Regions from separate parts of the Arthrobacter sp. 9E16 genome, predicted to be linked through region 2. Evidence: predicted binding sites of a transcription regulator. Region 2 holds the regulator's gene; the other holds the start of a gene.
What was found. Region 2 encodes HrcA, which represses chaperone genes, less so after heat shock. Its sites were predicted from a motif close to TTNGCACTCGNNNNNNNCGAGTGCNAA; they were not measured.
Positions count from the first base shown of each region.

Region 1: the regulator HrcA is predicted to act here: its motif matches at 3,915-3,941, upstream of groES (co-chaperone GroES).

Region 1 covers NZ_PJIU01000001.1:380,435-387,736, forward strand. Annotated here, with positions in the region: gene guaB (IMP dehydrogenase) at 69-1,589, opposite strand; gene groL (chaperonin GroEL) at 1,790-3,400, opposite strand; gene groES (co-chaperone GroES) at 3,481-3,777, opposite strand; gene CXR00_RS01735 (siderophore ABC transporter substrate-binding protein) at 4,148-5,107, shown strand; gene CXR00_RS01740 (ABC transporter permease) at 5,194-6,231, shown strand; gene CXR00_RS01745 (iron chelate uptake ABC transporter family permease subunit) at 6,224-7,240, shown strand; gene CXR00_RS01750 (ABC transporter ATP-binding protein) at 7,237-7,302, shown strand, end outside.
Region 2 covers NZ_PJIU01000002.1:370,002-377,303, reverse strand. Annotated here, with positions in the region: gene CXR00_RS08490 (16S rRNA (uracil(1498)-N(3))-methyltransferase) at 1-368, opposite strand, end outside; gene dnaJ (molecular chaperone DnaJ) at 370-1,509, opposite strand; gene hrcA (heat-inducible transcriptional repressor HrcA) at 1,646-2,659, opposite strand; gene CXR00_RS08475 (DUF3097 domain-containing protein) at 2,874-3,716, shown strand; gene CXR00_RS08470 (DUF4870 domain-containing protein) at 3,858-4,277, shown strand; gene hemW (radical SAM family heme chaperone HemW) at 4,327-5,559, opposite strand; gene lepA (translation elongation factor 4) at 5,556-7,302, opposite strand, start outside.

The DNA.
Region 1 (7,302 bases), on a different contig from region 2:
AGCAGCAGCAACCGCATCCTTCCCCGTCATCTGGAGGATGGATGCGGCTGCTGCCGTCGGTGCCGAAATTAGCGGCGGGTGCCGTAGTTCGGCGCCTCCGCCGTCATCATGATGTCGTGCGGGTGGGATTCCTTGAGGCCGGCCGGGGTGATCCGGACAAACTTGCCCTTCTGCTTCAGCTCTTCGATGGTGCGCGCACCGGTATAGAACATGGTCTGGCGCAGGCCGCCCACCAGCTGGTGAGCGACGGCGGACAACGGACCCCGGTAGGGAACCTGGCCTTCAATGCCCTCGGGGATCAGCTTTTCGTCACTGGGGACATCGGCCTGGAAATAGCGGTCCTTGGAGTAGGACGTGTTCTTGCCGCGGCTCTGCATGGCACCGAGCGAACCCATGCCGCGGTAGGACTTGAACTGCTTGCCGTTGACGAAGACCAGGTCACCCGGGCTTTCGGCGGAACCGGCCAGCAGGCCGCCCAGCATGACGGTGTCTGCGCCGGCAACGATGGCCTTGCCGATATCGCCGGAGTACTGGAGGCCGCCGTCGGCGATCACCGGCACGCCCGCCGGGATGGCGGCTTTGGCAGCTTCGTAGATGGCGGTGATCTGAGGAACGCCCACTCCGGCCACCACGCGGGTGGTGCAGATGGATCCGGGACCCACGCCCACCTTGATGGCGTCGGCGCCGGCGTCGATCAGGGCCTGGGCACCTTCGCGGGTGGCTGCCTGGCCGCCAATGATGTCCACGTGCGCCACCGCCGGGTCCTTCTTCAGGCGGGCAATCATGTCCAGCACGCCTGCACTGTGGCCGTTGGCGGTGTCCACGACGAGGATATCCACGCCGGCGTCAACGAGTGTCATGGCACGCTCATAGCCGTCACCGAAGAAACCGATCGCGGCGCCGACACGCAGCCGGCCTTCCTCGTCCTTGGTGGCCAGCGGGTACTGCTCGGCCTTGTCGAAGTCCTTGACCGTGATCAGGCCCTGCAGGCGGCCGTCGTCGTCGACCAGCGGCAGCTTCTCGATGCGGTGCTTGCCCAGCAGTTCCACGGTTTCTTCGGCGCTGATACCCACGCGGCCGGTGATCAGCGGCATGCGGGTCATGACTTCATGAACCTTGCGGGCGGGGTAGTCGGCACGCGGGATGAAACGGGTGTCGCGGTTGGTCACGATGCCCAGCAGCTTGTCGTCCGCATCCACAACGGGCAGGCCGGAGACACGGAAGTGGGCGCACAGGTCATCCAGTTCCTGCAGGGTGGCGTCCGGGGAGATGGTCACCGGGTTGGTGATCATGCCTGATTCGCTGCGCTTGACGCGGTCCACGTGCTCGGCCTGGTCTGCGATGGACAGGTTGCGGTGGATGACACCGAGTCCGCCCTGGCGTGCCATGGCGATGGCCATGCGGGATTCGGTCACCGTGTCCATCGCGGCCGAAAGCAGCGGTGTCTGGACGGTGATCCGCTTGGACAGGCGGGAGGAGGTGTCCGCCTCGGACGGAATGACGTCCGTGGGGCCGGGCAGCAGCAGGACGTCGTCGTACGTCAGGCCGATGAAGCCGAACGGGTCATGCTCTGTGGACTGCTGGCTCAAAACTGCGCCTCTTTCGCGGAAGGACCGGAGGGATGGGGAAAACGCCGGAAAAAGGACCGGCTGGCTTCCTTACATCCTAAAACGAAAGACCGCCGGTCCCTATTCCAAATCCTTACTGGTGGCATCACTCACAGCCGGGCATGCAAAAGGCCCCGGTGCCGCAGCAAAATACTGCTGCAGCGCCGGGGCCTCTGTGTCACCTAGTGCTGGTGGCCGTGATCTTCTTCGTCATCGGCAGGCTTCTCCACCACAAGTGCCTCGGTGGTGAGGACCAGGGCGGCGATGGATGCGGCGTTGCGCAGCGCCGAACGGGTGACCTTGACCGGGTCAATGATGCCGGCCTCGATCAGGTTCTCGTATTCGCCCGTCGCGGCGTTGAAGCCGTTGTTGACCTCAAGGTCAGTGACCTTGGCGACAACAACCATGCCCTCGGCGCCCGCGTTCTCGGCGATCCAGCGCAGCGGCTGTGCCAGGGCGCGGCGCACCAGACCGACGGCGGTGGCGGCGTCGCCTTCCAGCTTCAGCACCTCCGCGTCGGTGTCCAGGGCCTTGGCAGCGTGGACCAGTGCGGAACCGCCGCCGGCCACGATGCCCTCTTCCAGGGCCGCACGCGTCGAGGACACGGCGTCTTCGATGCGGTGCTTCTTTTCCTTGAGCTCCACCTCGGTGGCTGCGCCAACCTTGATGACGCCAATGCCGCCGGAGAGCTTGGCCAGGCGTTCCTGCAGCTTCTCGCGGTCCCAGTCGGAGTCCGTGCGCTCGATCTCGGCACGGATCTGAGCCACGCGGTCAGCGACGTCGGCTTCGGAGCCGGTTCCGTCGACAATCGTGGTGCTGTCCTTGGTAACCGTGATGCGGCGGGCGGAGCCCAGCACCTCAAGGCCAACCTGGTCCAGCTTCAGGCCCAGATCCGGGGAGACAACCTGCGCACCCGTGAGGGTGGCGATGTCCTGCATCATGGCCTTGCGGCGGTCACCGAATCCGGGTGCCTTGACGGCAACCACGTTCAGGGTGCCGCGGATCTTGTTGACCACCAGGGTGGACAGGGCTTCGCCTTCAATGTCCTCGGCAATGATGAACAGCGGCTTGGAGGTCTGCAGCGCCTTTTCAAGCAGGGGCAGGAACTCGGCAACCGAGGAGATCTTGCCGGAGTTGATCAGGATCAGCGCGTCTTCGAGGACGGCTTCCTGGCGCTCCGGATCAGTGACGAAGTACGGGGACAGGTAGCCCTTGTCGAACTGCATGCCTTCGGTGATGACCAGTTCGGTCTGCGTCGAGGAGGATTCCTCGATCGTAATGACGCCGTCCTTGCCGACGGTGTCAAAGGCCTTGGCCAGCAGTTCGCCAATCTCCATGCTCTGGGCGGAGATGGCAGCTACGTGGGCAACCTGGTTGCCCTCAACTTCCTTGGCGTTTTCCAGCAGCCGTGCAGCTACCGCTTCCACGGCCGTCTCCATGCCGCGCTTCAGCTGGCCCGGAGCGGCGCCTGCAGCAACGTTGCGCAGGCCTTCCTTGACCAGGGCCTGAGCCAGCACCGTGGCGGTGGTGGTACCGTCACCGGCGACATCGTTGGTCTTGGTGGCTACTTCCTTGGCCAGCTGGGCACCGAGGTTCTCATACGGATCATCCAGCTCGACTTCACGGGCGATGGTCACGCCGTCGTTCGTGATGGTGGGAGCGCCCCAGGTCTTGGCGAGCACTACGTTGCGGCCGCGCGGGCCGAGGGTCACCTTGACGGCGTTGGCCAGCTTGTCGACGCCGGCCTCCAGCGAGCGGCGGGCGGAGTCGTTGAACTCCAATTGCTTTGCCATGTGTGTGTCCTTTCCGACAGCTACATCTGCACCTGCATCAGAAAACCCCGGCCAGATTGGCCGGGGTCTTCCTTTTTCAACTACTTAACGACGATGGCCAGTACGTCGCGGGCGGACAGCACCAGGTATTCGGAGCCGCCGTGCTTGACTTCGGTTCCGCCGTACTTGGAGTAGATGACAACGTCACCTTCGGAAACATCCACGGGAACGCGGTTGCCGTTGTCGTCAACGCGGCCGGGGCCTACTGCAACAACTTCGCCCTCCTGGGGCTTTTCCTTTGCAGTGTCCGGAATGACGAGGCCGGAAGCAGTGGTCTGCTCGGCTTCGAGGGGGCGGACAACAATGCGATCCTCAAGGGGCTTAATAGAGACCGACACTCGGGCTCTCCTTTGCGTAGTTACTAACGGATAGGGACCGTCGGTGGGCGCTGGCCGTCGTCGCGGTGCCGGTTGGCGCTTCCCTCAGGAATTAGCACCCTCACAGGGAGAGTGCTAGCTCCGACTTTATGCAAGGGCTGGCACTCGGTCAAGGTGAGTGCCAATTTACTTTGCCGCGTCATGATGCCCCGTAACCAAAGCCCGCTCACCGGGACATAAAAGTTGCTTAGCCTCACCTAACCCTGTAGTTTTCAAAGGCGCGCAAAATTAGCAAACATTTATATGTCCTAAATACGCAAACATCTGTGTCCTATTGGCGGGCCTCCCCCGCCGGGCCGGACGATAGACCCGAACAGCTGGAGCCCCTGACGTGAAGAAAACCCTCAAGTCCCGCCTTGTCGCCGGGACCGCCCTCGCCTCCCTCCTGGCCCTGAGCGCCTGCGGATCAGACAGTTCGGCCAACGCGGACGCCACCGCCGATGCGTCCGAGCCCACCATGGTTACCGTTGAACACACCCAGGGCACCACCGAAGTTCCCGTGAACCCGGAGACTGTCTACACGTTCGACCTCGGCGCATTGGACACCCTGGATGCCCTGGGTATCGAGGTTGACGGCGTTCCCGCCGCAAACTTCCCCGAAAGCCTCTCCAAGTACGGCTCCGATGACTACACCAAGATCGGCAGCATGAAGGAGCCCGACTTCGAGGCCATCAGCGCCGGCGCCCCCGATCTGATCATCATGTCCGGCCGCACCGCTGACTCCTACGAAGAATTCTCCAAGATCGCGCCCACGATCAACCTCAGCACCGACGCTGCGGATCCGTGGAATTCCTTCATCTCCAACACCGAGATCATCGGTGACATCTTCGGCAAGGAAGCCGAAGTTGAAGAGAAGCTCGCTGCACTCGAGACCAAGGTGGAAGACACCAAGGCAACCGCCGCCGACGCCGGCAACGGCCTCATCATCATGACCAGCGGCGGCGAAATGACCGCTTACGGTGAAGGTTCACGCTTCGGCCTGATCCATGACGTCCTTGGGGTTGCCACCGCTGCCGACATCAAGTCCGAAGCACAGCACGGTGAATCCGTGTCCTTCGAATACGTTGCCGAGATCAACCCGGACAACCTGTTTGTCATCGACCGCGACGTCGCTGTGGGCAATGCGGGTGAAGTTGCCTCCGCTGTACTGGACAACGAACTCGTGATGGGCACCAAGGCCGCCAAGAATGACCGCATCACCATGCTCGATTCCTCCAGCTGGTATCTCGTGGGTTACGGCCTGAACAATGTTGACTCCATGGTCAGCGCTGTTCAGGACGGCATCTCCTAACCGTCCAGCCCACCTGCCAATCCTTGCCGGCCGGCCTTCCTCCCCTCCGGGAGCAGGGCCGGCCGGCGGGGGAGACGGAACGCACCATGACCACTGCGCTAATCCCCACCGCCCCGGCAGCCGCCGGGGCCACTGCTGTTTCCGGCCGGCGCCGGTTCCTCGGCCCCGGAGCCAAGCTTCTGCTGGGAGGAACAGCTGTCCTGGTGCTTGCCGTTGTCAGCATGTTTGTCGGCGTGAGCGACGTTTCGCTTCCCGGCCTGCTCTCCGGCGATGAACACGCGTGGGACATCTTTTGGATCAGCCGGGTTCCCCGGACCCTGAGCATCATTCTTGCCGGGATGGCGCTGAGCGTCGCCGGTCTCATCATGCAGCTGATGGCCCGCAACAAGTTCGTGGAGCCGTCCACGGTGGGCACAGTGGAGTCCGCTTCCCTGGGCATCCTGGTGGTCACGGTGTTCCTGCCGGGGGCCTCGCTGTTCCTTAAAATGTCCACCGCAACCGTCTTCGCCGTGGCCGGGACCGCCCTCTTCCTTCTGGTCCTGCGCCGGATTCCGCTGCGCAACACGCTGATCGTTCCCCTCGTGGGAATCATGCTTGGCGGCGTTATTGCGGCTGTGACCACGTTCTTCGCCTACCGGTTCGACCTGCTGCAGACCCTGAATTCCTGGATGGTCGGAGATTTCTCCGGCGTACTGCGCGGGCGCTACGAACTGCTCTGGATTGTAGGCGCCCTGACCCTGATCGGTTATTTGGCAGCTGACCGCTTCACCGTCGCAGGCATGGGCCAGGAGTTCACCACCAACCTGGGCCTGAACTACAACCGGGTGATGACGCTGGGCCTCATCATCGTGTCCCTGATCAGCGCCGTCGTGGTTGTCAGCGTCGGCTCGGTGCCGTTCCTGGGCCTGATCGTTCCCAACCTGGTCTCGCTGATGATCGGGGACAACGTCCGCCGGGCCATACCGTGGGTCGCCATTTTCGGGGCCGGCTTCGTCCTGGCGTGCGACATCATCGGCCGGACCATCCGCTACCCGTATGAAATTCCGGTGGGGGTCATCGTCTCCGCCATTGGCAGCGCCCTGTTCCTTTACCTGCTCCTGAGAAAGCGCTCCGCCCGTGCCTAGCAGTCCAGTCAGCGCCCTTCCCTCCGCACTTACCGTGCAGCGCCGCCGTCCGGTGCGCAACCTCTCCCCCCGGTTCTGGATCATCCTGCTGTCCTTGGCGGCAGCCGCTCTGGTCGTGGTCTTCATGACCATCGATCTGCGCGGAAACATCGGCTATGTCCTTCCGCGCCGCGCCGTTAAGGTGGGCTCGATGATCCTGGTGGCCTACGCCGTCGGCGTCTCCACCGTATTGTTCCAAACTGTCACCGCCAATCGGATCCTGACGCCCTCGATCATGGGCTTCGACGCCCTGTACGTCTTGATCCAAACCATCCTGGTGTTCACCCTCGGCGGCGGCCTTGTCCTCGCCATGTCCGATCCGCTGCGTTACGGCATGGAAGTTGCCCTGATGGTGGGGTTCTCGTTCCTGCTGTACCGGTGGCTTTTTACCGGCGGCGGCAAGTCCCTCCATCTGATGCTGTTGGTGGGCATTGTGCTGGGCACGCTGTTCCGGGGTGTGTCCTCGCTGCTGCAGCGGCTGATCGAGCCCAGCGAGTTCATCATCCTGCAGGACCTGTTTTTTGCGTCCTTCAACAACGTCGACGCCAAGCTGCTTGGCTACTCGCTGATCGCTGCAGCCATCGTTACAGTTCCGGCCTGGCGCCTGCGGCACTCACTCGATGTGCTGTCGCTGGGCCGGGAAACCTCGATCAACCTGGGCATCAACCACAAACGCACGGTGACGCTGGTGCTGGTGATCTGCTCGGTGCTCGTTGCGGTGTCCACCGCTCTGGTGGGGCCGGTTACCTTCTTCGGTCTGCTGGTGGCTTCCCTGGCTTACCAGCTTTGTTCGCATTTCAAGCACGCCGCTGTTGTCCCCATCGCAGTGCTGCTGGGCATCATTGCCCTGGTGGGCGGCCAACTGGTCCTGGAGCGCGTGTTTGCGTTCGATACAGCCCTGAGCATTGTCATTGAATTTGTCGGCGGGATCGTCTTTTTGATCCTGCTCCTGAAAGGCTCCATCAAATGATCTCCGTCAACGGCGTCACCAAAAAATATGCCGGCACCACCGTTGTTGATGAGGTGAGCTGC
Region 2 (7,302 bases):
CGCCAGCGCACGATGCTCCGCTCGGACTGCCACGGAATCACCGCCTGCACGCCCAGCTCGGTGGCTGCCTCAACGGCCTGCTCGTCCCGGCCTCCCTTGGCGAGGGCCTGAACCAGCATCAGCGTATCTGCCGCTTCGTTTTCCTCGGTGACGGACTCCACCGCAACCTCCAGCCGGGACGGCCCGGCAGCGGCAACCGTACCCGTGAGCCGGCGCCCGAACCCGTCCACGATATCCACCGGTTCCCCGGGCGCCAGGCGTTTCACGGCAACTGCGTGGTGGGCTTCAGCCCCTTCGAGGACAAAAAGGGAACCGGCCCCGGCGGCCCGGACGGCATCCGGGTCACCGAAGAAGATCGGGTTGGTCATGTCAGTGGTTGCCCAGGCGGTCCCGCAGCCGGGCAAAGACGCCGGTGCCGCTGCCGGCCAGACGACCCTCGGCATATTCCTCACCGCGCAGCTGCGCCAGCTTGCGCAGCAGTTCTTCCTGCTCCGCATCCAGCTTCTGCGGGGTTTCCACGTGCAGGTGGACCAGCAGGTCTCCCCTGCCGTAGCCGCGCAGATGAGTCACGCCAAGTCCCTTGAGGGTAGTGACTTCACCGGACTGAGTGCCGGCCTTAACCGCAATCTCCCGGTCGCCGTCGAACGTCTCGAAGTTGATGGAGGACCCAAGCGCCGCCGCCGTCATGGGCACGGTCAGTGTGGCGTGCAGGTCATCGCCTTCGCGGACAAACGTAGGATCGGCATTTACCCGGATTTCCACGTACAGGTCGCCCTGGGGTCCGCCGGCCGTACCGGCTTCACCCTGTCCGCCCAGCTGGATGCGGGTGCCGGTGGCTACACCGGCGGGAATCTTGATGTTCAGGGTACGGCGGCTGCGCACGCGGCCTTCGCCGGCGCACTCGTGGCAAGGGTCCGGGATAACGGTTCCGTAGCCCTGGCAGGACCCGCACGGCGCGCTGGTCATAACCTGGCCGAGAATGGAGCGCACGGCACGCTGTACCTGGCCGGATCCGTGGCAAATGTCGCAGGTCCGGGGTGAGGTTCCCGGCTGGCAGCAGCTTCCGTCGCAGGTGGGGCAGGTGACCGCGGTGTCGACCTCGATCTTCTTGTTGGTGCCGAAGACGGCATCCTTCAGATCGATGCGCACATTGATGAGGGCATCCTGGCCGCGGCGCGTCCGTGAAGCCGGTCCCCGGCCGCCGCCTCCGCCGCCGCCAAAGAAGGTGTCGAAGATGTCCTGGAAGCCGAAGTTCTGGCCACCGAAGCCGGCGCCGCCGCCAAAGCCGTTGTCGTTGCCGTTCTCGTTGCCGGTGGTGTCATAGATGCGGCGTTTCTGCGGGTCCGCGAGCACCTCATAGGCGTGGGTGACGGCTTTGAACTCGTCCTGCGCTCCGGGAGCAGAGTTAACGTCCGGGTGAAGCTTGCGGGCAAGCTTCCGGTACGCCTTCTTGATTTCTTCGCCCGTGGCGTCGCGTCCGACACCCAGGACCTGGTAGTGATCGCTCACTCGTGCACATCGCTTCCTGTAATTGGCAGTATCCGCGTTGTTACCGCGCCGCCCTCCGTCCGGAGGCGTCCACCGGCTGCTGTCGCCCGCGGGCGGCGGCAACCGGCGTAATGCTGCTGTATTCGTCTAACGTTTTTTAGTTGTTCAGTATTCGGGAAAGATAACGGGCCACGGCGCGCACTGTGGCCATGGTGTTGGGGTAGTCCATGCGGGTTGGTCCGAGCACCCCCACCTTTGCCGAAGAATCGGGTCCGTAACCGGTGGCTACGACTGATGCCTCTGAAAGGGATCCATGCGGGTTCTCCCGTCCAATCCGCACCGAGACACCTCTGGCGTCCTGCTCCATTTCGGACAACAACCGAAGCATGACGACTTGTTCCTCAAGTGCCTCCAGGATGGGGCCTATCGTCAGGGGAAAGTCTACTGTGGAACGGGCCAGATTGGCGGTGCCGGCCATGACCATGCGGTCTTCCCGGTTGATTCCGGCCAGCTGCTCCAGACAGTGCGCCAGCGCCGCGGCGTTCCGCCTCTTCGGGACGGGAACCTGGACGAGGCAGTCGGCCAGTTGTCCGGTTATCCTGGTCAGCGGCGTACCGCTGAGTGCGGACAGGAAATGCTGCCGCAGTTCCAGCAGGTCCGGCTCGGTCACCTGGTCGGGAACCGTGATGACACGCTGCTCCACCCGTCCGGTGGTGGAAATCAGGACCACCAGCACCTGGGCCGGTGCCAGCAGGACAAATTCGATGTGGCGGACCTTGGCGTTGCCGAGATGCGGATACTGCACCACCGCCACCTGGTTGGTCAGCTGCGAGAGCAGCCTGACGGTCCGTTCCATGACGTCATCGAGATCCTCTGCACCCTCGAGCAGGGTCTGGATGGCCTTGCGCTCGGCGGCGGACAGTGGTTTGACGTCTGAAATCCGGTCCACGAAAAGGCGGTAACCCTTGTCGGTGGGGATGCGTCCGGCGGAAGTGTGAGGTGCGACAATCAGGCCCTCTTCTTCAAGGGCCGCCATGTCATTTCGAATGGTGGCGCTGGACACTCCCAGCTGGTGGCGTTCCACCAGTGCTTTGGATCCAACGGGTTCGCGCGAATGCACGTAATCCTCAACAATGGCCCGGAGCACCTCGAGTCTGCGTGGTTCACTCATGGTTTTCCCTCCCTTGCTGATGTCCTGCCGGTGCTGAGTGTCCTGACAGCGGTTCCGAACAGGCATGCGGATTGGCGCCGGGCTGGTTAGCACTCACCCTGCCCAAGTGCTAAGTCTAATACGGATCGGCGGCGTTGCTAGCATTGAGGAGCCCGTGCCCGCACGTGCCGAATCCGCGCAGGAACCAACCGCAATCAGAGTGAGGGATACACCCGTGTCGAATTTTTCGTGGGGCCCGCAGGACATTAGCGCCCCGGCCCGGCGGGTATTGCCCAAAGTCGGCGCCGAGATCGGGCTCGTACTTGAAGACGTGCACAGCGGCTGGGTTGGTGCCGTGGTGCGCGTCGAGAAGTCCGGCGGCCTGCACCTGATGGTCTTGGAGGACCGGCGCGGCAAGACGAAGTCCTTCGAGCTGGGCTTCGGATTCCTTTTGGACGGGGAGCCCGTGGAGGTGGTTCCGGCCGTCAAGGCTGCGGCCCCGGTGTCCCGGCGGACGGCGTCGGGCTCTGTCCGGGTGGACAACGTCCGGGCGCGCACCGCGCGGGCCAGCCGCATCTGGGTGGAGGGAAAGCACGACGCGGAACTGGTGGAAAAGGTGTGGGGTGATGATCTGCGCGTGGAGGGCATCGTCGTCGAGCCCCTGCACGGCGTGGATGATCTTGCCTCCGCTGTAAAGGATTTCAGCCCGGGCCCCGGACGCCGGCTGGGCATCCTGGTGGACCATCTGGTGTCCGGGTCCAAGGAGTCCCGGATAGCTGCCGAAGCCATGGCCGTTCCGGGTGCCCGCGGGAACGTGCTGATTGTGGGCCACCCGTACGTGGACGTGTGGCAGGCCATCAAGCCGCAGACCATCGGCCTGGCAGCCTGGCCCGTGGTGCCCCGCCACGAGGACTGGAAAACGGGCATTCTCAAAGGCCTGGGCTGGCCGCACCGGGACCACACCGATGTTGCCATGGGCTGGAAGAAACTGCTGGGCAGCGTCAGTTCATATGCCGATTTGGAGCCGTCGCTGCTGGGGCGGGTGGAGGAAGTTATCGACTTCCTGACCGTCCCTTAGCGGCTCCACCGCCGTGCCGTTGCGGGCTGGAGCTCCTCCAGCCAGTAACCTAGATGAGATATGCAGCAGCCGGACGGCCCCAGTCCGCACCGGCGCACCGGGCCAGGCGTCCAGAGTCAAAAGGAAACAGCAGTGTCGAACATCCGTCAAAATGACCAGCACCGCCCCGACGACCGGGGTGCGGCCCAGCGTCCCCCCTATCAGGGCGCACCGGCCAACGCGCTGCCCCTCACCGCTTCAGAGGACCGCCAGTGGGCAACCATGGCGCACTTCGGCGGCATTCTGGGCTTCATCCCCTCGATGATCATCTACCTGGTATTCCGCGACCGCGGCCCGTTCACGGCGCAGGAATCCAAGGAAGCGCTTAACTTCACGCTTCCTCCCACCATCATCGCCATGGTCGCCTGGCTGCTGTCCTTCATTCCGGTGATCGGCTGGGTCTTCGCCATCCTGAACGCCCTGCTGTGGGTTGCCATCGCGGTTTCCTCAGTGGTCGCCGGCATTGAATGCAACCGCGGACGGCCTTACCGCTACCCGCTGAACCTGCGCCGCATCCAGTAAGGCCGGGACTGGATCAGCCCGGCGGCGGACCTCAGTCCGGCAATAGGACCTAGTCCGGAAGCAGGCGGCGGACGACGGCGTCCGCCAGCAGGCGGCCCTTGGTCGTCAGCAGCACGCGGCCGGTCAGGGCGGCCTTCGCGTCCACCAAACCGTCGGCCATCAAACCCGCCACGGCGAGCCGGCCCGAATCCTTGAGCCGGGACAGTTCCAGGCCCTCAGCCAGGCGGGTGCGCAGCATGACATCTTCCACGTACCGGGTTTCTGCGTCCAGGGTTTCGCGTCCGACGGCGGGTGACTCCCCCGCGGCGATCCGCTGGGCGTAGGCGGTGGGATGCTTGGCGTTCCACCAGCGCACGCCGCCGGCGTGAGAATGGGCGCCCGGGCCGATGCCCCACCAGTCGTCGCTGCGCCAGTAGGCCAGGTTGTGCCGGCACTGGTCCGCGGGTGTACGCGCCCAGTTGCTGACCTCGTACCAGGACAGTCCGGCCGTCGTCATCAGCTCGTCGGCCACGAGGTATTTGTCCGCGTGGTCGTCGTCGTCGATCGGCGGCACTTCACCGCGGCGCATGCGTGCGGCCAGTTTCGTGCCCTCTTCGATGATGAGGGCGTAGGCGGAGATATGGTCCGGCTCGTAGCTCAGCGCCTCGTTGACCGAAACCTTCCAGTCCTCCAGGGACTCCCCCGGCGTGCCGTAAATCAGGTCAACGCTCACGTTCAGTCCGGCGTCGCGCGCCCACTTCACTGCCTCCGGAACGCGCGACGGCGTGTGGGTGCGGTCCAGCACTGCCAGCACGTGCGGCACGGCGGACTGCATGCCGAAAGACACGCGGGTGAACCCGGCGTCAGCCAGCAGCTGGAGGGACTGCGGGGTCACCGAGTCCGGGTTGGCTTCCGTGGTGACCTCCGCGCCCGGTTCCAGCCCCCAGGCATCAATGGCCGTCTTCAGGATGCCCGTCAGGTCCTCCGCGGGCAGGAGCGTGGGCGTACCGCCGCCAAAGAACACCGTCTTCAGCGGGCGGTGCGGCAGTCCGGAGGCAGTGAGTGCGCGCGCAGCGAACCGGACTTCCTGCTCCGCAGTGCCGCCGTAGGCCGCCTGCGAGGCACCGCCGCCCAGCTCCGTGGCGGTATAGGTGTTGAAGTCGCAGTAGCCGCAGCGGACGGAACAGAACGGGATGTGGACATACAGACCAAAATTCCGGTCCGCCGCTCCGTCCGCTGCCTGGGCGGGCAGGAGACCGTCGGCGGGTGCCGGGTCTCCGAGGGGTAGTGCGCTGGGTGTCACTTCTTGGCTTTGTCCTTGGACTCGTCGGAGGAAAGTGCTGCCACGAAGGCTTCCTGCGGAACTTCCACGCGGCCCACCATCTTCATGCGCTTCTTGCCTTCCTTCTGCTTTTCCAGCAGCTTGCGCTTACGGCTGATGTCACCGCCGTAGCACTTGGCGAGCACGTCCTTGCGGATGGCGCGGATGGATTCGCGGGCAATGATCCGGGAGCCGATGGCAGCCTGGATGGGGACCTCGAACTGCTGGCGCGGAATGAGCTCGCGCAGCTTGCCGGTCATCATCACGCCGTAGGAGTAGGCCTTGTCCTTGTGCGTGATGGAGCTGAAGGCGTCCACCTGTTCGCCCTGGAGCAGGATGTCCACCTTGACCAGGTCGGCCACCTGTTCGCCGTCGGCCTTCCAGTCCAGCGAGGCGTAGCCGCGGGTCTTGGACTTGAGGATGTCGAAGAAGTCGAAAACAATCTCGGCCAGCGGGAGGCGGTACCGGATTTCCACCCGGTCCTCGGAGAGGTAATCCATGCCGCCCAGGACGCCGCGGCGTGCCTGGCACAGTTCCATGATGGCGCCGACAAATTCGTTGGGAGCCAGGATCGTGGCCGATACCATCGGCTCGCGGACCTCTTTGATCTTGCCTTCGGGGTACTCGCTGGGGTTGGTGACGGTGACGACCTTCTTATCCTCGAGCGTCACCTCGTACTCCACGTTGGGCGCAGTGGAGATCAGGTCCAGGTTGTACTCGCGTTCGAGCCGTTCACGCGTGATTTCCAGGTGCAGCAGGCCCAGGAAGCCCACGCGGAAGCCGAAGCCCAGCGCCGCCGATGTCTCGGGTTCGTAGACCAGCGCGGCATCGTTGAGCATCAGCTTTTCCAGCGCGTCGCGCAGCACCGGATAGTCGGCGCCGTCGATCGGGTACAGACCGGAGAACACCATGGGCTTGGGATCGGCGTAACCGGGCAGCGATTCAGCGGCCGGCTTGGCCAGGTTGGTGACGGTGTCGCCAACCTTGGACAGCCGCACGTCCTTCACGCCCGTGATCAGGTAGCCCACCTCGCCGACGCCCAGTCCCTTGGACGGGGTGGGTTCCGGCGAGCTGACACCGATTTCGAGGAGTTCATGGCTGGCCCGGGTGGACATCATCTGGATGCGTTCACGCGGGGACAGCGAGCCGTCGATCACTCGGACATAGGTGACCACGCCGCGGTAGGTGTCATAGACGGAGTCGAAGATCATGGCACGGGCGGGAGCATTGGGGTCACCCTGCGGTGCCGGAATCTCGCGGACGATCTGGTCCAGCAGGGCTTCGACGCCAACACCGGTCTTGCCGGAGACCCTCAGGACGTCCGCCGGATCGCCGCCGATCAGCTTTGCCAGTTCCTCGGCGTACTTTTCCGGCTGCGCTGCCGGAAGGTCAATCTTGTTGAGGACCGGAATGATGGTGAGGTCGTTTTCCATGGCCAGGTACAGGTTCGCGAGGGTCTGGGCCTCGATGCCCTGGGCAGCGTCCACGAGCAGCACGGCGCCTTCGCACGCGGCCAGGGAACGGGATACCTCGTACGTGAAGTCCACGTGGCCGGGGGTGTCGATCATGTTCAGCGCGTAGGACTCGCCGTCGACCTCCCACGGCATGCGCACGGCCTGCGACTTGATGGTGATGCCGCGTTCGCGCTCAATGTCCATGCGGTCCAGGTACTGGGCCTTCATGTTCCGGTGCTCGACGACGCCGGTGGACTGGAGCATGCGGTCG